Regions from separate parts of the Methylosinus trichosporium OB3b genome, predicted to be linked through region 1. Evidence: predicted binding sites of a transcription regulator. Region 1 holds the regulator's gene; each other region holds the start of a gene.
What was found. Region 1 encodes LexA, which represses DNA repair genes until DNA is damaged. Its sites were predicted from a motif close to TGTTCNNNNTGTGTTCNG; they were not measured.
Positions count from the first base shown of each region.

Region 2: ssb (single-stranded DNA-binding protein) is a predicted target of LexA. The motif match lies at 3,125-3,142, and genes of this name have one in related genera.
Region 3: CQW49_RS22525 (ImuA family protein) is a predicted target of LexA. The motif match lies at 2,787-2,804, and genes of this name have one in related genera.
Region 4: CQW49_RS04450 (YifB family Mg chelatase-like AAA ATPase) is a predicted target of LexA. The motif match lies at 2,631-2,648, and genes of this name have one in related genera.

Region 1 covers NZ_CP023737.1:1,855,941-1,863,370, reverse strand. Annotated here, with positions in the region: gene CQW49_RS09110 (class II 3-deoxy-7-phosphoheptulonate synthase) at 1-578, opposite strand, end outside; gene CQW49_RS09105 (AsmA family protein) at 652-2,556, opposite strand; gene lexA (transcriptional repressor LexA) at 2,682-3,389, opposite strand; gene CQW49_RS09095 (hypothetical protein) at 3,607-3,930, opposite strand; gene CQW49_RS09090 (pepsin/retropepsin-like aspartic protease family protein) at 4,102-4,986, shown strand; gene CQW49_RS25085 (EF-hand domain-containing protein) at 4,992-5,618, opposite strand; gene CQW49_RS09075 (NAD kinase) at 5,645-6,433, opposite strand; gene CQW49_RS09070 (M16 family metallopeptidase) at 6,706-7,430, shown strand, end outside.
Region 2 covers NZ_CP023737.1:954,955-962,384, forward strand. Annotated here, with positions in the region: gene CQW49_RS04595 (prephenate dehydratase) at 1-295, shown strand, start outside; gene recF (DNA replication/repair protein RecF) at 489-1,637, opposite strand; gene CQW49_RS04610 (hypothetical protein) at 1,755-2,012, opposite strand; gene ssb (single-stranded DNA-binding protein) at 2,496-3,032, opposite strand; gene CQW49_RS04620 (gamma-glutamylcyclotransferase family protein) at 3,367-3,819, shown strand; gene panC (pantoate--beta-alanine ligase) at 3,828-4,700, shown strand; gene CQW49_RS04630 (acylphosphatase) at 4,697-4,996, shown strand; gene cysQ (3'(2'),5'-bisphosphate nucleotidase CysQ) at 4,993-5,814, shown strand; gene CQW49_RS04640 (DUF1134 domain-containing protein) at 5,890-6,477, shown strand; gene CQW49_RS26020 (hypothetical protein) at 6,801-6,932, opposite strand.
Region 3 covers NZ_CP023739.1:23,104-30,533, forward strand. Annotated here, with positions in the region: gene CQW49_RS22510 (DUF3732 domain-containing protein) at 1-777, shown strand, start outside; gene CQW49_RS22515 (restriction endonuclease) at 967-1,950, shown strand; gene CQW49_RS22520 (YaiI/YqxD family protein) at 2,154-2,612, opposite strand; gene CQW49_RS22525 (ImuA family protein) at 2,841-3,593, shown strand; gene CQW49_RS22530 (Y-family DNA polymerase) at 3,508-5,031, shown strand; gene CQW49_RS22535 (error-prone DNA polymerase) at 5,028-7,430, shown strand, end outside.
Region 4 covers NZ_CP023737.1:917,809-925,238, forward strand. Annotated here, with positions in the region: gene CQW49_RS04430 (hypothetical protein) at 1-315, opposite strand, end outside; tRNA gene CQW49_RS04435 (tRNA-Leu) at 578-664, shown strand; gene CQW49_RS04440 (hypothetical protein) at 903-1,556, shown strand; gene CQW49_RS04445 (lytic murein transglycosylase) at 1,564-2,394, opposite strand; gene CQW49_RS04450 (YifB family Mg chelatase-like AAA ATPase) at 2,725-4,263, shown strand; gene CQW49_RS04455 (ATP-binding protein) at 4,348-6,090, shown strand; gene CQW49_RS04460 (OmpA family protein) at 6,207-7,430, shown strand, end outside.

The DNA.
Region 1 (7,430 bases):
GGGCTGTTGCGCACGAAGCCGAGCATCCAGCGATGCGCATTCTCGAGATTGGCGTAGCCGCCGGTGGCGAAAGCGCGAATGAGGTTCAGCGTCGCCGCCGACTGGCGATAGGCCATCAGCTGGCGCTGCGGGTCCGGCCGGCGCGCCGCGGCGGTGAACTCGATATCGTTGATGATGTCGCCGCGATAGCTCGGCAGCTCGAGATCGCCCTGCTTCTCCATCGGCGCCGAGCGCGGCTTGGCGAATTGCCCGGCGATGCGCCCGATTTTCACCACGGGCGACGCCGCGGCGTAAGTGAGCACCACCGCCATTTGCAGGAAGACGCGGAAGAAATCGCGGATGTTGTCGGCCGAATGCTCGCTGAAGCTCTCGGCGCAGTCGCCGCCCTGCAGCAGGAAGGCGCGTCCCGCGGCGACCTCGGCGAGCGAGCGCTTCAGGCTGCGGGCCTCGCCGGCGAAGACGAGAGGCGGAAAGCCGGCGAGCTGGCGCTCGACATCGGCGAGCGCCGCCTGATCCGCATAGACCGGCGTCTGCTCGATCGGCTTTTCCCGCCAACTTCCCGGCGTCCAATTGGTCACGGCTCGTTGCTCCCACGCGGCGCCCAGCGCCCGCCCTCGATCTATACAGGAGCCGGACGCCGGAGGCGAGCGCTCAGCGTTCCCGCGGCAGCAGCGGCGCGGCGGCGCCGGAGCGCTTGATCAGCGCCGCGGCGTCGAGCGCGAAAGAGGGCTCGTCCCAGGCGCCTGAGAGCTCGAAGCCGAGCTGCACGCCATTGTCGCGTGGCGCGCCGGCGGCGTCCGCCTCGCGCGCCTCGGCCTTGATCGCGAGACCGCGCTCGGGGATGCGGGCCGAGCCTGCGAATGCGAGAGAAAAGCCCGGACCATGGGCCTCGCCGTCCTCGATTGCGGCGGCGCCTTTGGAGATCTTGATCGTCGCGCCGGCGCGGTCGACCAGAGTATGTCCGGAACGAATGTCGAGCGCGCTGGATAGTGGGCGCTTGTCGGCGCGCCGTAGCGCCCGCTCGAGATCGATGCCGCCGACCTCGCCTTCGTTCAAGACGAGGCTGGCGCGCCCGTCGAGCGCGCGCATCATCTCCGCAGGGCTGTCGCCGGCGGCGTCGAGCACGATGTTGGCGTCGAGATTGCCGCCGAGGTCGGGCCGCGCGGCGAGATCCCATGCGAGCGCGCCGGCGTCGACCGCCTGCGTCTGCGCATTGGCGTGCAGCTCCAGCACCCCGGCCGCATTGGCGGCGAGCGTGACCCGACCCTTGATCGTTCCCTTATAGGCCTGCGCCTCGGTGAGCGCGACCTCGATGCGGCCGGCGCGCAGCATCAGCGAGATCGCTGCATCCTCCATATTGAGCCGCAGCAGACGGGCCCGCGCCGCCGAAAGCCGTAGATCGACATCGGCGCCTTTGATGTCCGGCAGCACGAAAGGCTCGCGGCTCCACTGGCCGTCCGGTCCGATGAGCGCGGGAGCGTCGGCGATCATCGGCTTCAGGGAGACGAAGCTGCTGGCGAGCGTGCCGTGCAGGATCGGCCGGTCGCCGTCGTGGCGCAGTCCGAAGACACCCTCGAAATCATTCTCGTCGGCGGAAAAATGCAGGTCGGAGAGCTGGAAGTCGCGCAGCCCGACGCTCGCCTTGGCGGCGATCTGCACATTCTCGAACCGGCCGGGCAGGGGCGCCGAGACGTCGGCGAGCCGCAGCGCATCGCGCAAGGACGGGGAGGAGGCCGAGAGGCGGCCGGTGAAGCGCGGCTTGGGCCCGCTCTGAGCGACGCCATCCGCCTCCATCCGTAGGCTGACGGAGTCGATCCTCATCATCATCGGCGAGGCCTCGCCGCGCAGGAGCGCGCCCGGCTTTTGAAACCACAGCATCGCCCGCGGCCGCTCGCCGCGCCAGGAGAAGGCGGCGTCGAGCGTGGCCGGCGCGCCGACAGAGCTCCAATCGAGCGTGGCGTCGATCATATCGATCCGTTCCTCGCGCCCGTCCTCGAAGACGACGGCGACGGCGCCGGACAGGATGGCCACGGAGCCGAGCGGGGCGCGATCGGCCGTCTCGGCCTCCGGCGTCGACGGCCGCGCGGCGGCGGCGCGCGCCGCGGCGCCGCTCGCGGTCATCGGCTTGCGGTCGAGCGCGATGCGGATGCGCGGACGCAGCAGCTCGGCGTTGGCGAGCTCCAGCCGACCCGTCAGCAGCGGCAGCAGACGGACATTGCCGCGCAGCCGCTCCGCCTCGATGGTGAGAGCGAAGCTCGGATCGGCGAAGGCGACGTCGTCTATCGCAATATGCGGCCTGGGCAGCAGCGAGAAGGTCGAGCGGCCTTTGGCCGCGGCGCGCAATCCCGAAGAGGCCTCGATCTGTCCGGCGATCTCCTCGAGCATGGCGCCGGTCGAGAAGGTCCAGGGCGCGATCGCCGCGGCGAGCGCGAGGACGGCGGCGGCGAGCATCGCCGCGATCCAGCCGCGCGAGAGCCCCAGCAGAGCGAGCCGTCCGCGGTGCAGGCCTGTCCTCAGACGATCGAGCTCGCGCGAAAGGCTGGTCGAATGCGACATGATCCCGTCCAGACCGAGTGATGAGCCGCGCGCGGCGCGAACAGCGACGGCGCGCCGTTTCTCGAAGCTCGGACGATGGCGAAAAAGGGCGGCGAGATCGTGGCGGCGCCGCTGCGGCGGCTGCGTCAGTATTTGCGCAGCAGGCTGACCAGGCGGCCCTGGATGCGCACGCGGTCGGGTCCGAAGATGCGCGTCTCATAAGCAGGATTGGCGGCCTCCAGCGCGATCGAGGCGCCGCGCTTGCGCAGCCGCTTCAGCGTCGCCTCCTCGTCGTCGATGAGGGCGACGACGATGTCGCCGGTGTCGGCGCTGTCCTGCTTCTTCACGACGACGATGTCGCCGTCCAGAATGCCGGCGTCGATCATCGAATCGCCGCGCACTTCGAGCGCGAAATGCTCGCCGCCGCCGAGCAGATCGGGCGGCAGGGAGATGGTGTGGCTGCGGTTCTGCAGCGCCGAGATCGGCGTGCCGGCGGCGATGCGGCCCATCACCGGCACGGCGACCTGCTGATCGACCTCGCTCTCGGCGCGCTCGGCCATCGGACGGACGCGGCCGAGCGCTCCCTCGATGACCGAGGGAGAGAACTTGCCGCCGCGGGCGGCGGCGCGCGGCGTCGCCGATTCGGGCAGTCGCAGCACTTCCAGCGCGCGGGCGCGGTTGGGCAGGCGGCGGATGAAGCCGCGCTCCTCGAGAGCGAGGATCAGCCGATGAATGCCCGACTTCGAGCGCAGATCCAGCGCGTCCTTCATCTCGTCGAAGGAAGGCGGCACGCCGGTCTCCTTCAGACGCTCGTGGATGAAGCGCAGAAGGTCGCTTTGTTTCTTGGTCAGCATTGCGAGGAGCCCCCGTGGCGCCGAACCGTGGCGCGGCGCATAGTGATGCGCGTTCATAAACAAATCATGAACGTCACTCTATGCGTTCGCGGTGCGTTCCGCAAGGGAGCCGAGAAATTGCGCCTTGAATTTTCTGCTCGGCTCGAGCCGAGCCTCCGCGAGGAGGGGCGATCCGGGAGCGGCTCCGGATCGCTCGCGGTCGGCCGACGCGTTTTCGTCACTCGCAGACGCGGACGCGGCGCGAGCCGATGACGACGCCATATTCATCATACACCGGGCGACGCTCGCGCCAGCAGCGATAGGGCGGCGGCGCCTCCTCGTAAGCGGGGGCGGGATAATAGGCAGGGGCGCCGTAATAGGCCGGCGGCGGCGGCGGCGGCGCAGGGCGGGCGGAGCTTCCGGCGAGCGCGCCGAGCGCGAAGCCGCCGATGCCGGCGGCGATCGCCGCGCCCGGATCGCCTGCCGCGGCGGGCGTCGTCGCAGAGGCCGCGAAGGCGAGCGCGAGAGCGCCCGCGAGTGGTCCTGCCAGTCTCATTCTCATCGATTCGTCTCCGGTGATCTTTCAGAGCGCGCCGCGCGCTTGGCTCATCTCAAGCTGAATTGCAAGGCGAAAACGTGACCGTCGCGCGACGCCGAAGGCCGGTTCGGCGCCGGTTTGCGGACGCGCCGAAATAGCGGAGACTGGCGAGGTCCAGCGCCCGAAGGATACTCGATGATTCGTTTCCGCTCCCTCATCGCCGCGCTCGCCTGCCTGCTCGCGCCGAGCCGCGCGGCGTTCGCCGAAGGCTCCGTCGTCGCCCTCGACGTGACCGATGGCGAGCATGGCGGCGGCCGCATCCATGTCGCGGCGCGTTTCGGCAATGTGCAGGGGCCCATGCGTCTCGACACCGGCGCCTCCAGCACGCGGCTGCGCGCCGCGCCCTGGAATGCGGAGCTTCCGCTGGTCGGCCAGAGCCGGTCCGAATCGGCGTCGGGCGCGGTCACGCGATGCGCGGACGTCGAGGCGCAGAATGTGCAGCTCGTAGCCGAGCAGGGGAACAATATCGGACGGGCGAAATATGTGGTGACGCGCTGCGAGGACGGGGCCGGCGACGATCTGCTCGGGCTCGATTTCTTCCACAACGCCCGCTTCACTCTCGATGTCGATGGGCGGCGAATGGCCTTTCCAGGCGCTGCGGGCCCGCTCGCGCCGGCGCGCCGGCTCGGGCCGGACGGGCGGCTCGTCGGCGTCGAGGCGCGGCTCGGCCGCGCGAAGCTGGCTGGCTTGATCGACAGTGGGGCGGAGCTGTCGGCCGTCGACCGCCGTTTCGTGGAGCGGCACAGATCGCTGTTCAGGCCCGTGCATGAGCAAGCCCATGCGCGCGACGCCGGCGGGGCGGCGCTTTCCGCCAAGCTCTACAAGGTCGCGGAAATCGATTTCGGCGCCGGCCGAACGCTGCGCGATCTTTATGTGATCGCTTATGATTTCGGCTCGCTGCGCGGCGTTCTCGGCCGCGACGCGCCGCTCATTCTCGGCGTCAACGCGCTGCGGCCGTTCCTGTGGACGTTCGATTTCACCGCGCCGGAGGCGCCGAAATGGCGTGCGGATCGGCGCTGAGCGCGTCAGCGGCCGAAACCGCCGCCGCCCATTCCGCCGCCATAACCGCCGCCGAACCCACCGCCGCCGCCGCCATAACCACCACCGCCATAGCCGCCGCCGCGAGAATGGCCGGGAAAGCCGGCGTCGCCATCGGATGGCCGCTGACCGCCAGAACCTCCGGAGCTCGCGCGCGCGAGCTCCTCTTGCTGGACGCGGCAGGTTCCTCGCTTATCGTAGCGCTGGAAGAAGGGGCTCGGAAAGGCGAGGAACTCGGCTTTCGTCACGCGGCCTTTGCCGGACATGTCGAAATAATCGAAGGTCGCGCTGCGGAACACCGGACTGATGCGCCGCATTCTCTCGAAGTCCTGCGCGTCGAAATAGCCGCGGCGGCGCTTGTCGGCGACATTATACATACGCTGCAGATATTGCCGCCATTGCTCGCAGGTGTACACGCCCTGCGCCCCGCCCCATTCGCTCGCGGTGGCGAGAACGGCGTCCTCGCCCTGCGGCCCGGGCCCGCGGCCTCCTCCTGGCCCGCCTCCTCCTGCGCCGCCCGGAAAGCCGCCGGGCGGCCGCTGCTGGGCGAACGAGGTCGCTGACGCGAGCGCCGCAAAGGCGAATGCGAGACCGACGCGACGCAGATGCTGCATTTCGACACCTCCACTCGGAACCGGGGTCAACCGAACTGCTCCCGCAGAATGCGCTCCTCCAGCGAATGGCCGGGATCGTGGAGCAGAACGAGCTCGGTCGCGTGATCCATCTCGACATCGACGTGAAGCGCGTCGCGGAATTCGTCGTGGTCCGCGACCACCGAGACCGGGCGCTTTTCCGCCTCCTGCACCTCGAGGCGCACCTTGGCGACGTCGGGCAGCAGCGCTCCGCGCCAGCGCCGCGGCCGAAACGCGGAGATCGGGGTCAGAGCCATCAGCGGAGCGTCGAGCGGCAGGATCGGGCCATTGGCGGAGAGATTATAGGCGGTCGAGCCCGCCGGCGTCGCCACCAGCACGCCGTCGGTGACGAGCTCCGGCATGCGCTCCTGCCCGTTCACCAGAATCCGGATCTTGGCGATCTGCGAGCTCTGCCGCAGTAGCGACACTTCGTTGATGGCGTGGGCGGTGAATTCGTCGCCATGAGTGTTGGTGGCGCGCAGCAGCAGGGGATGAATGATCGAGGGCTTGGCGCCGGCGATGCGCTTGCGCAGATTGGCCTCGCGATATTCGTTCATCAAAAAGCCGACCGAGCCGCGGTTCATGCCGTAGATCGGCTTGCGGGCGCCCATGAAGCGATGCAGCGTGCGCAGCATCAGCCCGTCGCCGCCGAGCGCGACGATGCAATCGGCGTCCTCGGGCGGCGCGTCGCCATATTTGGCGACGAGCCTCTGTCTCGCCTCGTCGGCCTCGCGCGTGCCCGAGGAGAGGAAGGCGAGTCGCTTGAAGCTGCTCGGCGTTTCGCCGACGTCCGCCATGGGGCACCTGGATTTGGCGCCTTTGTCGGCGCCGGACGCCCGTTGAATACACCTGCGGAGGGCGGCGAGGGAAGGCCGCGCGTCTGCCACCGCATGGTTCTCACGATTTCGCGATCGCCGGCGGCGCCTGACAGGAGGCGCTTTCGCGCTTATATAGGCCGAATGCTCACGTCGAAGCGCTCGCGGCCGGACTGGCGCCGATTTCTCTTGGCGAGCGAGACAGCGCCCGGGACGGGATGCGCGCCCAACGATCGAGGAAGGAAATCACGCCGATGACACAGCCAGCCCTCGCCGAGGGAAGCGCGGCCAAGACCAATGCGGCCAGGATCGACGCCGGCGCAGGCCAGAGCGGCGCCGGCGGCGTCGTCCACACGCGCCTCGCCAACGGGCTGGAGATCGTCGTCATCCCCGACCGACGCGCGCCGGTCGTCACCCATATGGTCTGGTATCGCAACGGCTCGGCCGACGATCCGCGCGGAAAGTCGGGAATCGCCCATTTTCTCGAGCATCTGATGTTCAAGGGCACGCACGCCCATCCGCAGGGCGAATTCTCCAATCATGTCTCCGAGCTCGGCGGCCAGGAGAACGCCTTCACCAGCTATGACTACACCGCTTACTTCCAGCGCATCGGCAAGGAGCATCTCGGCACTCTGATGGAGTTCGAGGCCGACCGCATGACCAATCTCGTGCTCTCGGACGAGGTCGTCGCGCCGGAGCGCGAGGTGGTGCTCGAGGAGCGCCGCATGCGCACCGAGAATGATCCTTCCGCCCAGCTCGACGAGGCGGTGCAGGCGGCGCTGTTCCCGCATCACCCCTATGGCACGCCGATCATCGGCTGGGGCCATGAGATCGAGACGCTCGGCCGCGAGGACGCGCTCGCCTATTATCACCGCTTCTACACGCCGGAGAATGCGATCCTGATCGTCGCCGGCGATGTCGAGGCCGACAATGTCGTGGCGCTCGCGGAGGCGAGCTACGGCCGCATTCCCGCCCGCGC
Region 2 (7,430 bases), 900 kb from region 1:
GACCATGACGAGCTTCGTGTTCCGCGTGCGCAATGTGCCGGCGGCGCTCTACAAGGCGCTCGGCGGCTTCGCCACCAATGGCGTCAACATGACGAAGCTCGAGAGCTATATGGTCGACGGCGAGTTCGCGGCGACGCGCTTCCTCGCCGATGTCGACGGCCATCCCGACGAGCCGGCGCTCGCCCGCGCGCTCGAGGAGCTGCGCTTCTTCTCCAAGGAGCTCGAGATCATCGGCGTCTATCCCGCACATCGCTTCCGGCTGGAGATGAAGCGGCCGTTCGAACACGGCGATTGATTCGGCGGCAGGGATCGATCGAACGAATCCGTTCGATCGGAAATTTTTCGAGCACAGATATTCTGATATGCGCCAACGGAAGCCGGCTCGTCATTGCGAACGCAGCGAAGCAATCTAGAGCCGTGCCCCTCGTCGCTGCGGTCCTCGCGATGGCGACCGCCCTATCGTTGTGCTTGTTTGTGACGCAGGAGTCCTAACCGACCCGCCCCGGCGTCACCCGCAATAGATCGGCGCGGCCAGTGAGCGAATCGAAGACGCGCGGGTCGGCGCCCGTCATCCACACCTGTCCGCCGATGCGCGCCAGCGCCTCGAACAGAGCCTCGCGGCGCAATGCGTCGAAATGGGCGGCGATCTCGTCCAGCAACAGCAGCGGCGCCGTCCCGGTCGTCGCCGCGACGAGGCGCGCATGCGCGAGCACCAAGCCGGTCAGCAGCGCCTTCTGCTCGCCCGTGGAGCAGGCGCGAGCCGCCTCGTCCTTGGGACCGTGGCGCACGAGAAGATCGCTCGCCTGCGGCCCGCTCAGCGTGCGGCCGGCGGCGGCGTCGCGGCGGCGCATGGCCGCTAGCACGGAGCGGTAATGATCCTCGACGCGCAGCGCCGGCTCCTCGCCGACTAAGCGCTCAAGCTCGCCGTCGATCGACAGCTCGGCGAAGGGAAAGGGCGAGGCGTCGTCGCGCTCGGCCGCGATCAGAGCGCGCAGGCGCTCCACCGTGTCGCGCCGCGCCGCGGCGACGGCGACGGCGAGCGCCGCGATCTCGCGCTCCGCCGCCGTGAGCCAGCGGCTGTCCGCCTGCTCCTCAGCGAGCAGGCGATTGCGGTTGCGCAAGGCCCGCTCGAGGCGCGCCGCGCGCGCGCCATGCTCGGCGTCGACGCTCATCGTCAGCCGATCGAGGAAACGGCGCCGATCGCCCGCCGATCCGGCGAAGAGTCCGTCCATCGCCGGCGTCAGCCATAGCGGCCGCAGATGATCGGCGAAAGCGCGCGCGGAGGAGACCGGAACGCGATCGATGCGGAAGCGGCGCGCGGGAGTCTCGCCGGGCGCGCCGATCTCGAAGCCGTGCCCGAGCTGCATGAGACGGTCGTCGCTGTCGAGATCGATCGAGACTGCGAAGCCCCCCGCCCCCTGGCGCCGCGCGCATTCGGCGATCTCGGCGCCGCGCAGCCCGCGGCCGGGAGAAAACAGCGACAGAGCCTCGAGGATGTTGGTCTTGCCGGCGCCGTTCTCGCCGGTCAGCGCGACGAGCGGCGACAGGATCGCGATATCGAGCGCGGCGTAGGAACGGAAATCGGCGAGCCGCAGCCGGCGCACGCGTGGGGCGAGGGGCGGATCGGCGCTGATCATCGAGCCTGCAATATCACGTCGGCGACCCGAGCCGGACGATAGGTGCAAAAAAACCGCCGCCGGACGGGTGGCGTCCAGCGGCGGCCGATTCGCTTCCGCTATGCGGACGTCAGATCCTTACTGAACCTGCAGAACCTTGTCGCCATAAGCGACGCAATCGCACTTCTGGAAGCAAGCGGCGGAGTCCGCCTTGAGCTTCGCCATGTTGGAGCTGTAGTGCTGCTTGCCGCTGATCCAGCCGTCCTCGCACTTCTCCGAGCACTTCGCCTGCTTGTCCACATCCACGTCGGCCTTCTTGGGGTCGCATTCCGCGAAAGCGGCGCCGGAAGCCCCGACGAACAGAGCGGCGGCGGCGATAAGGGCGTAGAATTTCATCTCTGTCTTCCCTCTTCTTCTCTTGACTTCATTCTTGCTTTTCGACGCCGGCGTTCCACCCTTGTCAGCGTGACCTCGGCGTCGTCGATCCTCTAGAAATCCTTCGCTTCTGGCAAGCGCGGCGGAGCGGCGTCGGACCTTGGGTCTTGCGCCGTGCGCCGAACGGACAGCCAAATCGTTCTCGTGCGAGGCCTCGCGCCGGTCGCGGTCGTCGGGCTCGACGCACGAACAGTCGGGACCCGCCGAGTGCGAAAGCCGAAGCCGTGTTTCCACGAAAGCCGCAGCCGCCGTCGCCGGGACGCGAATTCTTCCTTCCCTCTTCTCTTCGGGGGTTCGACCCTTCTTCTTGTTCTCGGGCGCGTTGCCCCGTGGGGCAAATAGGCCGTTCTCTACGGAGCTGTCAACAATAGACGACAGTTTCGTTACGCGCGTCTCGCGAGCGGCTCGAAGTCCTGCAATGCAACGCGCTGTCGAGGCCGACGATCAGAAGGGAATGTCGTCGTCCAGCTGATCGGAGAGGCGGCCGCCGCCGGCCGGAGCGGGCGCGGGCGCGCGGTCGCCGGACGAGCGCTCCATCGGCGAGGAGCGTCCGAAACTGGAGCCGCCGCCGCTGCTCGATCCATAGCCCCCGCCGCCGCCTTCATAATCACCGGCGCCGGCGCCGCCGCCGCGACTGTCGAGCAGCGCCAGCTCGCCGCGGAAGCGCTGCAGAACGACATCGGTCGCGCGGCGCTGAATCCCATCCTTGTCCTGATATTCGCGCGTCTGCAGCTGGCCCTCGAGATAGATCTTGGAGCCCTTGCGGCAGTACTGCTCGGCGATCTTCGCGAGATTCTCGTTGAAGATCGACACATTGTGCCATTCGGTGCGCTCGCGCCGCTCGCCGGTGTTGCGATCCCGCCAGCTTTCCGACGTCGCCACCGAGAAGGAGACGACGCGGTCGCCGGAAGGAAGCGTGCGCACCTCCGGATCACGCCCCAGATTGCCGACCAGGATCACCTTGTTGACGCTGCCCGCCATCGCCTTCTCCCTTCAGAACCCGGCTACTTTAATTCGAACCAATGGACGCCGGCGGATATAGGTTCCGTTGTCCACAGTAAAGCGCCCGCTTATGTTCTATTTTCGTTCTAGCAGCACGCCGCCCCTCGCGCAAGCGGACCGCGCCGCGCTTTCGCCGGGAGCTCTGTCGCGCGAAGCTCTCGCGGGCGCGCTCGCAATGCGCTAGAATCTTATCCGATCCGATTGGATCGGATAAGATTCTAGCGCTCTTTCGCTCGAGCGAATTCTGATCGATCGAACGATTCCGTTCGATCGGAAAGCGCTCTAGAACGACCCATCGCAACGGGCCACTCTCATGCCGCTCTATTTCGCCTATGGCGCCAATATGGACACGGCCGCGATGGCGCGGCGCTGCCCGCGCTCGCGCCCGCTCGGCCGCGCCCGGCTCGCCCGTCATCGCTTCGTGGTGCTGGAGACCGGCTTCGCCGGCGTGATGCGCGACAATCGCGCCGATGTTCATGGTCTTCTATGGGATCTCTCCCTCGCCGATGCGCCGGCGCTCGACCGCTATGAGGATGTGGCGCGCGGCCTCTATCGAAAGCTCGTGCTGCCGGTGCTGCGCGAGCGCGCGGCCGGCTCGGTCCATGCGCTCGTCTATGTCGGCGCCGCGACGCGTGAAGGCGCGCCGGCGCCGGGCTATATGGAGAGCGTCGCCGCCGCCGCCCACGCGGCGGCGCTGCCCGCCGCCTATGTCGCTCATCTCGACAGCCTCGTCCCTCGCGCGCCCCTTCGCGGCGCGTCTTCGTGAGCCGCGCCATGACCAGTTCCGCCCCTTCCGTTCCCCTCGTCGGCTCGCTCGCCGAGCTGCGGCGCCGCGTCGCGGACTGGCGCGCGCGCGGGGAGAGAATCGGCTTCGTCCCCACCATGGGCGCGCTGCACGACGGCCATCTCTCGCTCGTCGAGGAGGCGCGGCGGCGCGCCGAGCGCGTCGTCGTCTCGGTGTTCGTCAATCCGACCCAATTCGCGGCGAATGAGGATTTCGGCCGCTATCCGCGCATGCTCGAGGCCGATCTCGACCGGCTCGCGCGCGTCGCCGCCGACCTCTGCTATGCGCCGGCGGTGGAGGAGATGTATCCGCCGGGTTTTTCAACCGGCGTGACCGTCGGCGGGCCCGCCGAAGCCGATCTCGAGGACCGGTTCCGACCGACTCATTTCGCCGGCGTCGCCGTCGTCGTCGCCAAGCTGCTCAATCAGGCGGAGCCGGACATCGCCGTGTTCGGCGAGAAGGATTACCAGCAATTGCTGGTGATCCGGCGCATGGCGCGGGACCTCGACCTGCGCGCCGAGATCGTCGGCGCGCCGACATTGCGCGAAGCCGACGGGCTCGCCATGTCCTCGCGCAACGTCTATCTTTCGGATGAGGAGCGGCGAGTCGCGCCGGCGCTGCATCGCGCGCTCGTCGCGGCGGCCGGGCGGATCTCGGCGGGCGAGCCGATCGGCCATGTGATGGGCGAAGCGCGCGAGGAGGTCGCGACGGCGGGCTTCGCCATAGATTATCTCGAGGCGCGCCATGCGCTGACGCTGGCGCGCATCGCGCGTCGGCAGGATGGCCCCGCCCGGCTGCTCGCCGCCGCGCGCCTCGGCGCGACGCGGCTCATCGACAACATTGCCGTCGAGGAGGCCCGATGAATTTCCAGGATCGCCGCATTCTACGCATCATCGTGGAGGGCCGCGTGCAAGGCGTCGGCTTTCGCGCCTTCGTCGCGCGCGAGGCCGGGCGGCTCGCGCTCGAAGGCTGGGCGAGCAACCGCCGCGACGGCTCGGTGGAGATTGTCGCGGGCGGTCCCGCGGCGGCGATCGAGGCGCTCGTCGCCGCCGCGCGGCGCGGACCGCCGGCGGCCCGGGTCGACGCGCTGCGCTGCGACGACGCCGAGGAAGCCGTCCTGCGCGAGGGCGCGGGCGACATCGGCTTTCCGCCCGCATGATGATCGACGATCGCGAGCGCGATCGCCTCGCACTGGCTTTCGCCGATCTTTCGGCGCGCGCCGGCGTCATCGCCATGGATGTTCTCGCGGCGCCCGATATCGTCGCACGGCTCAAGAACGATTCGAGCCCGGTCAGCGAGGCCGACGAGCGGATCGAGGCCATGCTGCTCGCCGAGCTCGCCATCATCGCACCGGGCGTTCCGATCGTCGCCGAGGAGGCGGCCGCCAAGGGCGTGATTCCCGGCGCCGCCGACCTCTTCCTGCTCGTCGACCCACTCGACGGCACGCGCGAGTTTCTGGCGCGGAGCGGCGAGTTCACCGTCAATATCGGGCTCGTCTGCGACGGCGTCCCCTGCGCCGGCGCCGTGTTCGCGCCCGCGCTCGGGCAATTATGGTTCGCGGGCGCGCTCGCCTATGGCGCCGCCGCCGCCCCCGGCGCGCCGGCGCCGCCGCCGGACGCATGGCGCCGGCTGGCGACGCGGAAGACTCCGCCGACCGGGCCGACGGCTCTCGTCAGCCGCTCGCATATCGACGCGGAGACCCAGGCCTTTCTGCGCGCGCATGGCGTGACGGAGATTCGCGACGCCGGCTCCTCGGTCAAATTCTGCCGGCTCGCGGAGGGCGGCGCCGATCTCTATCCCCGCTTCGGGCCGACCATGGAGTGGGACACCGCCGCGGGCGACGCCGTGCTGCGCGCCGCCGGCGGCGCCGTGCTCGATCCCTCCGGCCGTCCGCTGCGTTACGGCAAGGCCGAGGCCGGCTATCGCAACGGCCCCTTCATCGCGCTGGGAGATCCGACCGACGCAAGATTTTGTTAAGCTTCGCGCGAGATTCTTGGCCTCGGCAAGCGTGGAGCCGGCTCGGCGCTCGCGCCTCGCCGAGGAGTTTTCCGCATGAGCGCTGCGTCTTCGTCCTCCCGCAGGGATATTCTCGCTCTCGCCGGCGCCTGCGCGCTGGCGCCGGCCCTTCCCGCCTTTGCAGCCCGTGAAGAGCGGCCCGAGGACATGTCGGGCGACGAGGTGGTTCGAAGCGGCCACCGCTTCTTCGGCTCCATCGCCCGCAATCTGGCGCTCGCCGTACAGGAGGCCGCGCGCCGCTGGGGCCAGCCCAACGCCTATGTGCTCGGCCAGGAGGCCTCGGGCGCCTTCGTCGGCGGGCTGCGCTATGGCGAGGGCGTGATGTTCACCCGCAACGCCGGCAAGAAACGCGTCTATTGGCAGGGACCGACGCTCGGCTTCGACGCCGGCGCCGACGGCGACCGCACCATGATGCTCGTCTACAACCTGCCTTCGGCCGAGGCGATCTACACGCGCTTCGGCGGCGTCGACGGCTCCGCCTACCTCGTCGGCGGGCTCGGGCTGACCGAGCTGATGGCGGGCGATATCGTGCTCGCGCCGATCCGCTCGGGCGTCGGCGCGCGCCTCGGCGTCAGCTTCGGCTATCTGAAATTCACGCGCGAAGCGACCTGGAACCCCTTCTGACGGGCCGCGCCCTCCCCGGCTCTTTCCACCTTGCGACAGATCGTCGCGCCGTTCGCGCCTCGTCTCGGCGGCCGCAGGCGCGTAAGCTGCGGACAAGCGCTGGATCGCGAGACGCCGGTCGAGAGGAGCTCATGCGGAACGCCGATGACAGCAGAGAGATGGTGCGGCTCGCCGCCATCATAGCGATTGTCGCAGTCGTCTCCATGGCTGTCGCGGTCGGCCTGCGCATGTGGAAATGATCGCACCCCGCGACAGACGCAAAATCCGGGAGCCGCCCGGCAGGACGGCTCCCGGATTTTTTGTCGAAGCTTAGTCGCTCGGAATCAGAAGCCGCCGTGCGAAATGATCGGCGCGTAATGGATGAGCGTGAAAATCAAGCCCACCGCACCGAGGAACCAAGCGAGCGACTTGACCATCTCCTTGCCGGACCGCTGCATGGGATTGTCGGACATCATTTTATCTCCACCGACGCTTCTGCTCACGACAGAAGGATGCTGAGCGCAGAAGCGTCGAGACGCCCCAGCATGTTTCGTCGCAGTACGATGCATCGCTGTGCGGAGCAAGCCTTTTTTTTGAGCTAAATGTGCTTTTCTTTCAAATGGTTCTGACAATGTTCGAGCGCGCGCCCCCGGCGCGCCGCTAATGCGGAATCGCGCCGCGAGCACGCTCGTGCGGGTCAGAGTGAATTGGAGTCTGGCCCCGGTTTCATCGTGACCTATCCCGATACGTATCCGGGAGCCGCCCCGCCGGGAACGTCTCCCGGACTGCTCGTCGCTCCGACGAACCAGGCGAGCGACCTCACCGTTTCCTTGCAGGACATTTTCAAGGGACTATCAGACATGTTTAAATCTCCGCCGACGCTTCTCCTCGAGACACCGAGCGGAGAACCGTCGAACGCCACCTCTTTAATCGTACTACGATGCAATCTCACGATACGCAACCACATTTTTTGC
Region 3 (7,430 bases), on a different replicon from region 1:
GACCAGATCCGCAACAAGGAGGTGGAGCTATCGGGCGCTATCGCCAGCAGCGAGATCATCGCTCAGATGGGCAACCGCAACAATGCGGCCTCCCGCGTGGTAGGTCGAGTCAGCCTGTTCCTAGAAGGCCTTGTGCCCGATGAAGAACTTGCCCGGCTTGAGCGCGAGGACCGGCGTCTTAAGGCCAAGGCCGAAGACCTAGAGCGCAAGATCGGCACTGATGACTCCAGAGAACGGCTGGTGTCCACGCTTAACAGCATCGCCATGCACATGTCGGGCTACATTTCCGCGCTGGGCGGCGAATTTGGCCAATTTCCCGCGCGTCTGGATTTGCACAACCTAACCGTGGCGATCGATCGTCCAGGCCGGCCGATCTACATGCCCCGGACCGGGGGCGGCGAAAACCATCTCGCCTACCACCTAGCGGCCCTGCTGGCCCTGCATCGCTATGCGGCCAACAACAACCAGCCGATCCCCCGGTTCCTGCTCATTGACCAGCCGACCCAGGTCTACTTCCCGTCGGAGACGGTCTACAAGGCCGCCGACGGTTCTGTCGAGACGACCGAAACTGACGCCGATCTCGAAGCCGTTCGTCGCCTGTTCGAACTCCTGCGTCGCTTCACGGAGGTAGACGCGCCAGGATTCCAGATCATCGTCACCGAACATGCCAACCTGCGGGACGGCTGGTTCCAGGCCGCGCTGGTCGAGCGGCCATGGACGAAACCGCCGGCGCTGGTGCCTGGCGATTGGCCCAACGAGAACGGCGAAGTGGCCTGACGCTTGCGCTAAGGTCCGCCTCTACGGAGGTGACGGCGTGCTGATGGCCTTAAAGGCCGATCCTGGAAGGCCGTACGCGTCCGACCAAGTCTGCCTTGACCTTTTCAACCGCAACGCCTTCTCAACCCGCCAGTACGCTGTTTCCGGCGCTCCGGCGGCAGACCTGACCAAAGACGGGGTAAACGCGCCATGGAATTGCCCCACGACCTTGAGCGGCTGATCCAGGATGCGCTCGCCGAGCTCGGGATCAAAGCCGACTCCGCCAAGATCGCACACAAGGTCAAGCTGCTGAACTTGGGCCTGCCCGCCGAGGACCAGTTCCAGGTGATCTGCGCGTGGCTGGGAAAATGCGACCTGATCCACAAGCTCGATCAGGTACAGGCTCCGCTCGCCTCGCGCCAGACCTACCAGGTGCCCGATCTGTTGGCGCACTTCCAAGAGCAGGGCGCCTTCCTGATCGAGGTCAAGGTATTCGGCAAGCAAACCCTGTCGCTCCGTGCCGACTATCTGGCTAGGCTGAAGGCCTATGCCACGTTGGTCAGTAAGCCTCTGCTGATCGCCTGGACGTTCCATGGCCTTTGGACGCTGTTCGACGCGCGCCATCTCAAGCTGGCCAAGACCAACTTCAACATTAAACACAGCGAGGCCATGCGCCAGAGCCTTCTCGGCGTGCTGGCGGGTGACTGCGTATTCAAACTCGCGCCTGGTGCCGGCGTCCATTTCGAGATGAGCAAGGATGCGCTCGAACAGGTCGAGGAGACGGACACTCGAAAGGTCGAGACTTGGCGCATGCACATCGCAAAGGTCGGCTTCACGAAGGGGGGCGGTTTGCCCGCCGCTAACCTTCACCCCGAAACCCGACAGTTGTTGGTGGCTTGGGACCTGGAGGTGCATGACGATCACCATCCCGACCACATTGACCGACATTTCGTAGTCGGCGACGAGGGCATGCAGTTCGCACATATGGCATTGGTCCAGCTGCTGGCTTGGGAGCGTGGGGCAGACAGGGCGCAGGACTGGCGGCAAATCCTCCGCGCGCCGGAGATCACCAAGACCATCGTCAGCTTTAGCGCCGCCTTAGACCGCGCCTTGGCCGAAGGGGTAGTCTCACACATTTTCCACTTACAGCCGAACGACTGGGGCGATCTCCGGCGGCCGGCCAAGCAAAGATGAAAGGAGAATACGGCGCCCATTACGCGCCGCCGGGAGATCGAATGACAACGCCTCAGCCGCCCACGCGCAGCCTGGGCCTGGGCGAACATCGCTACGGCCAGCACCAGGAAGCAGACGTTCACAAGGTCTGAGAAGGGTCAAAAGTAGGCGCCACCTCTTCACCAGATATCGTCGAGCAGCCGGAGCGGAAAGCGCCGATCGGCTCATAGCCGCCGTTTTTGCTCTCGGATAATGGCTTGGTCCAACGCTCGAAGGAACTGCGACCGGTTAGCTGAAGAAAATGGCGGAGGGCCGCCGGTGATTTCGCCCGTCGAGCGGATATGCTCCATGAGCGAGCGTTGCGCGAGAGCCAGACCGATCGAGTCCTGTGTAAAGGCGCGACCATAGGGTGCGATAGCATGCGCGTCCTTTGCCAATACTCGTCCGGCCAAAGGAATATCGCTGGTGACGACCACATCTCCAGCAACGACCTGCTCTACGATCCAATCGTCGGCCACGTCGGCTCCGGCATCCACGATTATCCTGGCGATCAGCGGCGACCGCGGGATTTGTATAAAACTGTTAGATACGACGAAAGTCTGCAAGCCATAGCGAGAGGCAACTTTGTAAGTTTCATCTTTCACGGGGCACGCGTCGCCGTCGATGTAGATCTTGATCGTCATGGCGCATCCTAACCTATCGGGCGTCGGTCGTCGCCCGCTCGCAAGACTGGTCCCGGTTACTCTTTCCCGTTCACGAACGGCGAGCTCGCGCCGCACGTTCACGTTCCTGAATCGTGGCCTTACGCGCAGAGAAATATCCGCAAGCCCGTCCTCTTGACTCCCGACCTCGAAGAGAAGAACATTTAGAGAACATGACGTTGAGCCCACACCCAGAGGTCGAGAAGGCGATTGCGGCACCAGCCCGCCATAGAGTCGTTGCGCGCGCAGATCGAGAAGATCGAAGGCCAAACGCGGCGCGTCAAATCGGTCCTTCCGTTCGGAATCGCCGACATCGACGCGCGCCTTCCGGGCGGTGGTCTCCCCCTGGGCGCGCTCCATGAGATCGCTGGCGGCGGCAATGGCGCAGTGGACGGCGCGGCCGCGGCGCTGTTCGCCGCCGGGATCGCGACGCGTACAAAAGGCAAGGTTCTCTGGGTCATCACGCGATCCGACCTCTTCGCCCCGGCGCTGGCGCAGGCGGGCTTGGCGCCCGATCGCGTGATCTATGTCGAGGCCGGCAATGACAAGACCGTGCTGGCATGTGTCGAGGAAGGCTTGCGGCACGGCGGTCTCGGCGCGGTCGTCGGAGAAGTCGCGCGTCTCGACATGACAGCGTCCCGGCGTCTCCAGCTCTGCGCCGAGGGAAGCGGCTCGATCGGACTCGCGTTGCGGCGCTGGCGCCGGCAATCCGAAGCCGTAGACTTCGGTCAGCCGACTGCCGCGGCGACCAGATGGCGCGTCTCGGTCATGCCCTCGGCGGCGCTGCCGGTTCCCGGCGTCGGCCGCCACCGCTGGCTCCTGGAGCTGATCCGCGTCCGCGCCGGTGAAAGCGCGGATTTCGAAGTGGAGGCGTGTGATGGTTCGGGTCGTCTCGCTGTTCCTGCCGAGCTGGCCCGCGGACCGGCTTCGACGGCAGGCTGGCGACGCGGCGCCGCCGGCTGAGACGCCGCTCGTCCTGATCGGTCACGACGGGAGGAGGCAGGTGGTGCGGGCTGCGGACGCGGCGGCCATGGCTGCGGGCGCGCGCGTCGGAATGCCAGCCGCCAAGGCGCGGATTCTCGTGCAGGGTCTCGTCGTTCGAGATCACGACCCCGCGGCCGACGCCCAGGGCCTCGACCGTCTCGCACTGTGGGCGCTCCGACGCTACGCGCCGATCGTCGCCGCCGATCCCCCGGATGGCTTGGTGATCGACTCTACCGGAGCCGATCATCTCCACGGCGGCGAAGAACCCATGCTCGCCGGCCTGATCGACAGGCTTGCATCGTCCGGCGTGCGTGCGCGTGCGGCGATCGCCGACAGCTGGGGCGCGGCGCACGCCTTGGCTCGCTACGCCGCGCGGCCTGTGCTGATCGCGCCGCTCGGTCATAGCGGATCCGTGCTGACGGGCCTTCCGCTCGCCGCGCTTCGCCTGCCTGCCGACATGGTTGCGGCGCTCCATGTTCTCGGCTTCGAGCGGATCGGCGATCTCCTCGCGCAACCACGCGCGCCGCTCACTCTGCGCTTCGGGCCGCAGCTCGGGCGCCGCATCGATCAGGCCCTCGGAATTCTCAGCGAACCGATCGTGCCGATCCGACCGGACGAGCTGATCGAGGTGAGGCGCAACTTCGCGGAGCCCATCGGCGCGGCCGAGACCATAGCTCGTCATATCGGCGAGCTGGTCGCCCAGCTCTGCGCCGGGCTGGAGGCCGAAGGGCTGGGAGCCAAGCGCCTCGACCTCATTTGTCACCGGGTGGACGATCGCCTGCAGGCGGTGCGTGTCGGGGTCGCCATGCCGGTGCGCGACGTGAAGCGCCTCACGCGGCTCCTGATCGACAAGATCGAGACGATCGAGCCCGGTTTCGGCATCGAAACCCTCAGCCTCGCCGCGACACTGGCCGAGCCGCTCGCGGAAAGGCAGATCCTGACCACGATGGTCGATGACGGAACGCCGGACGTCTCCGATCTCGTCGACACCCTCGTCAACCGCGTCGGTGAGCGTAGCCTCTACCGAGCTGCGCCGGTCGCCACCGAGACGCCCGAGCGCTCGGTGCTCCGAATTCCGGCCATGGCGCCCGACACCGGCGAGACATGGCAGGGGCGCTGGCCGCGGCCGTCGCGGCTGTTGGCGTCGCCCGAACCGATCGAGACGCTGGCCGCCCTGCCGGATCATCCGCCGGTCGCCTTCACCTGGCGTGGCGTGAGGCGGCGCGTCCGCCGGGCCGACGGACCCGAGCGCATCCGCGGCGAGTGGTGGCGGCGCGACGCAGAGCTGACCGCCGTGCGTGACTATTTCCGCGTCGAGGACGACGCCGGCGAACGCTACTGGATCTTCCGCTCCGGGGACGGCGAGGATCCCAACAGCGGCTCGCAGCGCTGGTTCCTGCACGGAGTGTTCGGATGAGCGGCCCATTCCGCTACGCCGAGCTGCAGGTCACATCGCATTTTTCGTTTCTGCGCGGCGCGTCATCCTGCGACGAGATTTTCGCCCAGGCGGCGCTGCAGGGCGTCGAAGCGGTCGCCGTGGTCGACCGCAACTCGCTGGCCGGCGTCGTGCGCGCATTCGAGGCCGCCAAGACGACCGGCGTGCGCCTCATCGTCGGCTGTCGCCTCGATCTCATCGATGGCATGTCGGTGCTGGTCTATCCGACCGACCGCGCCGCCTATGGCCGCCTTTGCCGGCTGCTGTCGCTCGGCAAGAGGCGCGGCGGCAAGGCGAAATGCCTCCTGGAATGGGCCGATCTCGTCGCCTTCAGCGAGGGCCTGATCGGCATCCTCGTTCCTGACGAGGCCGATGAGACCTGCGGCCTGCGATTGCGCCGGCTGCGCGACGCCTTCGGCGACCGCGCCTATCTCGCATTGACGCTTCGCCGGCGCCCGAACGACCAGCTTCGCATCCACGAGCTGTCGACCATGGCCGCGCGGATGCGCGTGCCGAGCGTCGTCACCAATGACGTGCTCTATCACGCGCCCGACCGGCGAATGCTGCAGGATGTCGTGACCTGCATTCGCCACGGCGTCACCATCGACGAGCTCGGCGATCGACGCGAGCACGGCGACCGCTACATGAAGCCGCCCGAGGAAATGCGCCGGCTGTTCCCGCGCAATCCCGAGGCGGTCGCGCGCACGATCGAGATCGCGGCGCGTTGCCGCTTCGACCTCGGGGAGCTTTCCTACCAATATCCGGAAGAGCGCGACGATCCGACGCTCACTCCGCAGGAGACGCTGGAAAAGCTCGTCTGGGAAGGCGCAGAAACGCGCTATCCCGAAGGCGTGCCGGAGAGCGTCCGGGCGTCCCTGCGGCACGAGCTGGGCCTGATCGAGAAGCTTCGATACGCGCCGTATTTTCTCACGGTGAACAGCATCGTCCGCTTCGCCCGCTCCCGGGATATCCTCTGCCAGGGTCGTGGGTCGGCCGCCAATTCCGCCGTCTGCTACGTGCTCGGCGTCACCTCGATCGATCCCGGCCGCAACGACCTTCTGTTCGAGAGGTTCGTCAGCGAGGAGCGCCGCGAGCCGCCGGACATCGATGTCGATTTCGAGCACGAACGGCGCGAGATCGTCATGCAGTGGGTATTCGACACCTATGGCCGCGACCGCGCGGCGCTTTGCTCGACGGTGATCCGCTATCGAGCCAAGGGCGCGATGCGCGACGTCGGCAAGGCGCTCGGCCTCACTCAGGATATCGTCGAGACGCTGTCGAGCCGGGTCTGGGAACAATCGGAGGGCGCCGAGGACGAACACGGCGGAGCGCTCGGCGACCGGCGCTTGCGCTTGGCGCTCGACCTCGCGCGTCAGCTCATGGGGACGCCCCGGCATCTGTCGCAGCATCCCGGCGGATTCGTGCTCACCCAGGACAGGCTCGACGAGCTTGTCCCGATCGAGCCGGCCGCGATGGACGCCCGGCAGGTGATCGAATGGGACAAGGACGACATCGACGCCATGAAGTTCATGAAGGTCGACGTGCTGGCTCTGGGGATGCTGAGCTGCATGAAGCGCGGCCTCGACATGCTCGCCGATCACAAGGGAATCCATCTCGATCTCGCCGCCATCCCGGCGGAGGATCCGCGCACCTACGCGATGATCCGGCGCGCCGACACGCTCGGAACCTTTCAGATCGAGTCCCGCGCGCAGATGTCGATGTTGCCGCGGCTGAAGCCGCGGACCTTCTACGATCTCGTCGTGCAGGTCGCGATCGTCAGGCCGGGACCGATCCAGGGCGACATGGTCCACCCCTATCTGCGCCGCCGGGAAGGGCTGGAGCCCGTCGTCTTCCCGAAGCCGGAGCTCGAAAAAGTGCTCGGCAAGACCTTGGGCGTTCCGCTCTTTCAGGAACAGGCCATGCGCGTGGCGATCGAATGCGCCGGCTTCACGCCCGGCGAAGCCGATATGCTGCGCAAATCCATGGCCACGTTCAAATTCACCGGCGGAGTCTCCGGATTCAAGCAGAAGCTGATCGAAGGGATGGTCGACCGCGGCTATGAGCGCGACTTCGCCGAGCAGACTTTCCGCCAGCTCGAAGGCTTCGGCTCTTACGGCTTTCCGGAATCGCACGCGGCCTCTTTCGCGCTCATCGCCTATGCCAGCGCCTGGCTGAAATGCTGGCATCCCGATGTGTTCTGCGCGGCGCTGCTGAACGCTCAGCCCATGGGCTTCTATGCGCCGGCCCAGATCGTCAGGGACGCGGTCGCGCATCGAGTCGATGTGCGGCCAGTCTGCGTCAACGCCTCGCGCTGGGATTGCGCGCTGGAGCCGACCGAGGACGACAGCCGCTTCGCTGTGCGCCTCGGCCTGCGCATGGTC
Region 4 (7,430 bases), 940 kb from region 1:
AAACGTGCGCTCGACCACTCGCTTGAACGCATATTGCCGCTTCTTCAAGTCCAGCAACTCGCCCTCGCCCGAAAGCTCGAGGCTTTCCATGAAGATCGTCCGACCGTCTGTCTGGAAGCGTCGCGTCGAGAACGGTCGATCGTCCTTTGCGCAGTCGCGCGCGAGCGCTAGGCAATCGCGAATCGTCTTCAGCCCGAGCCCCGCATCGAGGAAGGCTCGCACGAATCGCAGCTCGATCAGATCCCGAAATCCAATCTCCAGGCGATCCTCGAATCGAGGGAGCTGCGGCGTCCACAAGGGCGGAACTTCCGTCACTTCCCTATCGTTCTTGTAAGAATATCCGCCGAGCCACCGCCGGATGCTCCGCGCAGGCGTCTTGATGAGCCGAGACGCCTCTGGAATGGTGTAAAAGCCGATTCCGATCGGGATCTCGTCAGCGGGTCGCAAGTTGGAACGCATAGGCGGTTTATACACCTGGATGGCCTAGGAGCCCAGAGAGGGGGCTGTTTCGGCCGAGGCTCCATCCGCCGATTCCCCGTTGCGCGACCGCTCCGACTCGCTATAACCATCGAACATCGCGGGCGTGGCGGAACTGGTAGACGCAGCGGACTCAAAATCCGCCATCCTCACGGATATGTCGGTTCGACTCCGACCGCCCGCACCAACCCTCCCTCTTTATCTCGAGACGCCGCGCGCAGACGCCGCCCTCCGCAACGTGAGCGGGAGCGGGAACTGGCGCTGGAAAACGCCCGATTATCGGATATGATTTTCCCTCGAGCGCGGCGCGCCGTTCCTGTGGCGACAGGGGGCGCGCTGCGCGCGACTTCAGCCTCGTCGAAGGCTGACGGCCGCGGCGCAGAGGCGGAGCCGAGGCCGGAAACGGAGCGCGAGGGAGAATTATCATGCCCGACGGTCTTGTCCCGTCACGGCGGTCGATCGATGGGTTTCGCCGCCTTTGGTCCACGCCCTTCGCCGGCCTCCTCGGCGCGGCGCTGCTTCTCGTCGCCTTCGCCGGCCCCGCCTCCGCCCATGGGCGGCTCGGCGCGGCGGAGGGTCGCTGCCGGCTGTTCATCGGGCCGGACATCATGAACTTCACCGGCTATCTGCCGGACGCCTCGAAGAACGAGTTCTGCGAGGACATTCCCTCCACCGGCCATATGATCATCGCGCTCGACGCCGAGCAGGACGAGCTGCGCGAGATGGCGATCGACTTCCGCATCGTCAAGGATGTTGGCGGCGAAGCGAAGGAGAACGCCGATCTCGACGCGGTGACCGTCGCCTATCGCCCGCCTCACGTCTACCCGAACGGGACGATCAACTTCGAGCATGTGTTCCCGGAGGCGGGATTCTTCGTCGGCATCGTCACGGCGACCGGCCCGCACGGCGAGCGCTGGGTCTCACGCTTTCCCTTCTCGGTCGGCGAGAGCTTCTTTCGCACCCTGCCCTATTACATTCTGATGGGCCTCGGGGTCATCGGCCTCTTCTTCGTCTATCTGAAGCATCGCCCGACGGCGCCGCTCAAGACGACGACGACGCGGCCCGAGCCGGCGGAGTAGCGCCGACTCAGCGGCCGTCGATGCGATCGGCGAGCAGGGCGATGGTCTTGGAATAGACCTTCGCTTTGTTCCATTCGAGCAGAACGGGAAAGTTGGGCTCGCCCTCGTCCCAGCCGGCGCCCGCCTTCCAGCCGGAGCCATGCAAGAAATTGGCGGTCGAGGCGAGAACATCGGCGGTGTCGTGAACGAGGTCGCGCGAGCCGTCGCCGTTGAAATCCACTGCGAATTTCAAATAGGACGACGGCATGAACTGGGTCTGGCCGATCTCGCCGGCCCAGGCGCCGCGCATCTTGTCCGGCGAGAGATCGCCGCGATCGACGATGCGCAACGCGTCGAGCAGCTCGCCGCGGAAGCGCTCGGCGCGACGGCAATCATAGGCGAGCGTCGCCAGCGCGCGAATCGTGGCGAAGCTGCCGTTGAAGGAGCCGAAATCCGTCTCGAGGCCCCAGATCGCCACCAGCACCGGGCCCGGCACGCCATAGCGCTGCTCGATCTGCCGGAACAATCCCGCATGACGCTGCAGCAGCTGACGACCCTTGTTGATGCGGAACGAATTGGCCATGCGCGCGGAGAACTGCTCGAAGCTCTGCCGAAACACTTTTTGGCCGCGATCATGGGAGATCACGGAGCGGTCGTAATAGACGTCGGCGAAGGACGCCTGGATCGCGTGCTGCGAGATCCCCGCCGCCGCCGCCTCGCGCTTGAAGGAGTCGAGCCAGGGCTCGAAGCCCTCGGCGCTGCGGCCGCAATCGACGCCGCCCTCGGCCGCCCCCGCGCCCGAGCCGACCAGCAGCGCCGCCGCCAGAACTATCCCTCGAAAATGACTGTGCCCGCTCATCTCACGTCTTCCGATCTCGCGCCTTCGCGCGTCGCATGGTCGTCCGCAGCTCAGACTGACGCCGATTCACGGCCTTTTTGCGCGCGGCCATGCCGGAGCGTCGCGCTCGAACGGCGACATCCGCCTGAGCAAGCTCGCCCCAGTCTGGCGCCGAGGCGTTAGCACGACGTTGCCGGGATGGCGAGAATCGGCCCTCCGAGGGGCGCCATCCGCTCGGCCCCCGCGCCGCCTTGGTCTGTTCCCATATTGTTCTTGCGCGGGCGAGCGGAGCGCGCTAGCATTGTGAGGGTCGAGCTTTATTCGGCGCGCGCAGCGGGCGGGGACGCGGGCATGGTGGTCAGAGTCGCAACCGTGGCCTTCGAGGGGATAGAGGCGAAACCCGTCGACGTGCAGGTGCAGATCGCCAATGGCAATGTCGTGTTCACTCTGGTCGGCCTCGCCGACAAGGCGGTGGCCGAATCGCGTGAGCGCGTGCGCGCCGCGCTCACCGCCTCGGGACTGGCGCTGCCGGCGAAGCGCCTGACCGTCAATCTGGCGCCGGCCGACATGCCCAAGGAAGGCAGCCACTATGATCTGCCGATCGCGCTCGGGGTGATGGCGGCGATCGGGGCCATCCCGTCCGATGCGCTCGACGGCTTCACCGTGCTCGGCGAGCTGGCGCTCGACGGGACCTTGACGCCGGTCGCCGGCGTGCTGCCGGCCGCGGTCGCCGCCAACACGCGCGGCCATGGCCTGATCTGCCCACGTGAATGCGGGCCGGAGGCGGCCTGGGCGTCGAGCGACATGGAAGTTATCGCGCCGCGCTCGCTCATTCAGCTCGTCAACCACATCAAGGGAATCCAGGTCCTGGCGCGGCCGCTACCCGCGGTGCGCGCGCCGGCCGGCGACCTGCCCGATCTTTGCGACATCAAAGGCCAGGAGAGCGCCAAGCGGGCGCTGGAGATCGCGGCGGCCGGCGGCCATAATCTCCTGATGAACGGCCCCCCGGGCGCCGGCAAGTCGATGCTGGCGGCGCGCCTTCCCTCGATTCTTCCGCCGCTGCGCCCGCGCGAGCTGCTCGAAGTGTCGATGATCCATTCGGTCGCGGGCGAGCTCGCGGGCGGCGAGCTCACCGACCGGCGGCCGTTTCGGGCGCCGCATCATTCCGCCTCCATGGCGGCGCTGGTCGGCGGCGGAACGCACGCACGCCCGGGCGAGATCTCGCTCGCCCACAATGGCGTGCTGTTCCTCGACGAATTGCCCGAATTCCACGCCCAGGCGCTCGACAGCCTGCGCCAGCCGCTGGAGACGGGAGAGGTCGCGATCTCGCGCGCCAATCACCGCGCCGTCTATCCGGCGCGGTTCCAGCTCGTCGCGGCGATGAATCCGTGCCGCTGCGGCCATGCGCTCGATCCGGGCTTTGCTTGCCGGCGCCAGCCCAATGAACGCTGCGTCGCGCAATACGCCGCCCGGCTCTCCGGTCCCCTGATCGACCGTTTCGACCTTCGCATCGAGGTTCCCGCTGTGTCGGCCGCCGACCTCGTGCTGCCGCCTCCGGCGGAAGGCTCGGCGCAGGCGGCGCGGCGCGTCGCCGCCGCGCGCGAACGTCAGAGTCTGCGCTATGAGCGCATGGGCCTCACCCCGACCACCACCAACGCCTCGGCGCCCGCCTCCACGATCGAAGCCGCAGCGCGGCTCGACGCCGGCGGGACGGCGCTGATTCGCGACGCCTCGGACCGGCTGCAGCTCTCCGCGCGCGGCTTTCATCGTGTGCTGAAGCTCGCCCGCACGATCGCGGATCTCGACGGAGCAGAAGCCGTCGAGCGCCGCCATCTCGCCGAAGCTCTCGCCTATCGCGGCGAGCGCAGGGGAGCGCGGGCCGCGGCTTGAACAACGCGTTCAATTTCAGGATTCATACTTTCTCCCATTCCGTACCGGATGATCGCCATGGTCGCAGCCTATCGGGAAATCCGGATGTCCTTTCTCTTGCAGACGCTCGCCAGTCTCGCCGCCGCCAGCCTGCTCGCCGGCGCAACCTTCTGCTGCGCGCGCCTCTTGCGGATGCGGCGACGCTCGGCGGTCGAGTCCGAGCTCGAGGGACTGCGGGACGAGATCTGGGAGCTGCGGGCGGCGGCGGCGGCGCGCGACCGCGCCGAGGCGGCGAGCCTCGCCAAGTCCCGCTTTCTGGCCACGGTCAGCCATGAGATCCGCACGCCGCTCAACGGCGTTCTCGGGCTCGCCCAATTGCTGGCGGCGACGCGGCTCGACGCCGAGCAGGCGAGCTATGTCGACGCCATTGGGGCGTCGGGGCGCTCGCTCGCGCAGCTCATCGACGACATTCTCGATTTCTCCAAGATCGAGGCCGGCAAGGTCGAGCTGCGCATCGAATCCTTCGCGCTCGCGCCCTTGGTCGAAGGGGTCGTGGAGCTGCTCGCCCCGCGCGCCGAAGCCAAAAATCTGGAGATCGCCGGCTTTATCGCGGCGAATGCGCCGGAACGCATCGAAGGCGACGCCGCGCGCGTGCGCCAAGTGCTCGTCAATCTCGCCGGCAACGCGGTCAATTTCACCTCCGAGGGCGGCGTCGGCCTCAGAGTGGAGATCGACGCCGAAGGCGCGCTCGTCTTTCGCGTGGTCGACACCGGGCCCGGCGTGCCGCCCGGAGCGCGCGAGATCATATTCGAGGAGTTCGAGCAGGGCGACGGCTCGTCGACCCGCCGTCACGGCGGCACCGGTCTCGGCCTCGCCATCTCGCGCCATCTCGCCAAGCTCATGGGCGGACGCCTCGAGATCGAGGATCGACCGGGTCCGGGCTCGGTCTTCATGTTCACCCTCCCGCGCGGCGCGAACGCCGTCTATGAGACGCGCGCTCGCGCCGAGGTCTGCCTCGCCGGAACGCGGGCGCTCATCGTTTCGGCGACCTTGTTCGAGGGCCCCTATATAGCCGAGGTTCTGCGCGAGGCCGGAGCGCTGGCGCAGATCGCCGGCGACGAGGACGAGGCGGCTCGCCATCTCGGCGGCTCCGAGCCTTTCGATTCGGTCGTCGTCGACTGCGCGCTCGGAGAGGAGGCGACTGAACGGCTCGCCCATGCGGCGCGACGCGCCGGGGCCGGACGGGCTCTACTGCTCTTCTCGCCGGCGGAGCGGCGCGCCTTCGGCGAAGCGGCGCTGCGCCGCTTCGACGGCTGGCTGGTCAAGCCGGCGCGCGCGGCTTCGCTCGTCGAGCGCCTGTCGCCGGCGCCGCCGCCCGCCCGCAGCGAAACCGAATTCGTCGCGCCCGAGCCGACGCTCGCGGGACTGCATATTCTGGTCGCCGAGGACAATGAGATCAACGCGCGGATCGTATGCCGGCGTCTCGAGAAGCTCGGCGCGCTGGTCACGCGCGCCGAGAATGGCGCCAAGGCGGTCGAGCTCGCGCGCGCGGCGCGCGCCGGCCGAGTTCGCACCTTCGACGTCGCGCTCATGGACCTCTTCATGCCCGATCTCGACGGGCTCGAGGCCACGTGCCTGATTCGTACCGAAGAATCGCGCGCCGGGGCGCGACGCCTGCCGATCGTCGCCCTCACCGCGAGCGCGCTCGAGCAGGACGAGCGCGCGGCGCTCGGCGCGGGGGTGGACGCGCTGCTCACCAAGCCGGTGGAGTTTTCCGCCCTGTCCGCCGCGATCGGCGCGGCTCTCGCTTCCAGAGGAGGAGAAAGCGAAGCCCGCGCGGCGATCTGAGCGCCGAGCCCCACGGCCATAGATTCGCGCGAATTTCGCCTATCGGCTACGTCATAGGCCAGTCACGATCTGACGGGAGGCGACCGATTCGCCGCGGAGCCGGGAGGACACAGCTCATGCGCAGAACAAGAAATATTTTGCTGGCCGGCGTCATGACGCCGGCGCTGATTCTCGGCGCGACCCCCATCGCTCCGGCGCAGGCGCTCGAGCCCGTCCGACTGGCGCAAGCCGCGCCCGACCCTCACGACAAGGACAAGAAGCCGCCGCCGCACGGCGCGGCTCCCGCCGCAGCCCCTCGTCCCGCCGCGCCGCCCCCGGCTCACGCGCCCATGGGAGCGGCTCCCCAGCCACATGCGCCGATGGCTCGGCCTCCGGCGGCGGCCATGCCCGCTCCGCAAATCGCGCCGCGTCCGGCTCCTGCGCAGGCGCAGCGGCCGGCGTTCGACGATCCGCCGGCGCACAGAGCCCCGGCCTTCGGCGGGCGCGGTCCCGACCTCGCTATTCCTCGGGCCGCGCCGCAGCCGCACGCAGCGCGGCCCCCCGCGCCCGTTCGCGCCGTCGAAGACGCCATCCCCGGCGGCGCAAGGCGTGCGCCGGAGTCCGCCCCGATTGGCGCGGTTCATGGCGGCGGGGAGACCGGCGGCGCTTTCGATCATAGGCGAGCCGGTCGGCCCACAACGCCGCCTCCCATCGGCGCCGCGAACTCACAGGGCGATCAGCCAGCCCACCGCAACGGTCCCGGCCATATTCCGGGCGGTCGCCCCGATACGCCCCCGGCCCTCGGCGCCACCAACCCACAGGGAAACCCGCCCGCCGGACGCGGCGGTCCCGGACATATTCCCGGAGGTCGCCCCGATACGCCCCCGGCCCTCGGCGCCACCAACCCACAGGGAGACCCGCCCGCCGGACGCGGCGGTCCCGGACATATTCCCGGAGGTCGCCCCGACGCGCCCCCGGCCCTCGGCGCCACCAACCCACAGGGAGACCCGCCCGCCGGCCACGGCGGTCCCGGACATATTCCCGGAGGTCGCCCCGATACGCCCCCGGCCCTCGGCGCCACCAACCCACAGGGAAACCCGCCCGCCGGACGCGGCGGTCCCGGACATATTCCCGGAGGTCACCCCGATACGCCCCCGGCCCTCGGCGCCACCAACCCACAGGGAGACCCGCCCGCCGGCCACGGCGGTCCCGGACATATTCCCGGAGGTCGCCCCGATACGCCCCCAGCCCTCGGCGCCACCAACCCGCTGGGCGGACCCGCGGGCCAAGGCGGTCCCGGCCATTTCTTGGGCGGCCATGCAGGCGTCCCGCCGGCGCCCGGCGCGAGCGTCCCACCCGCT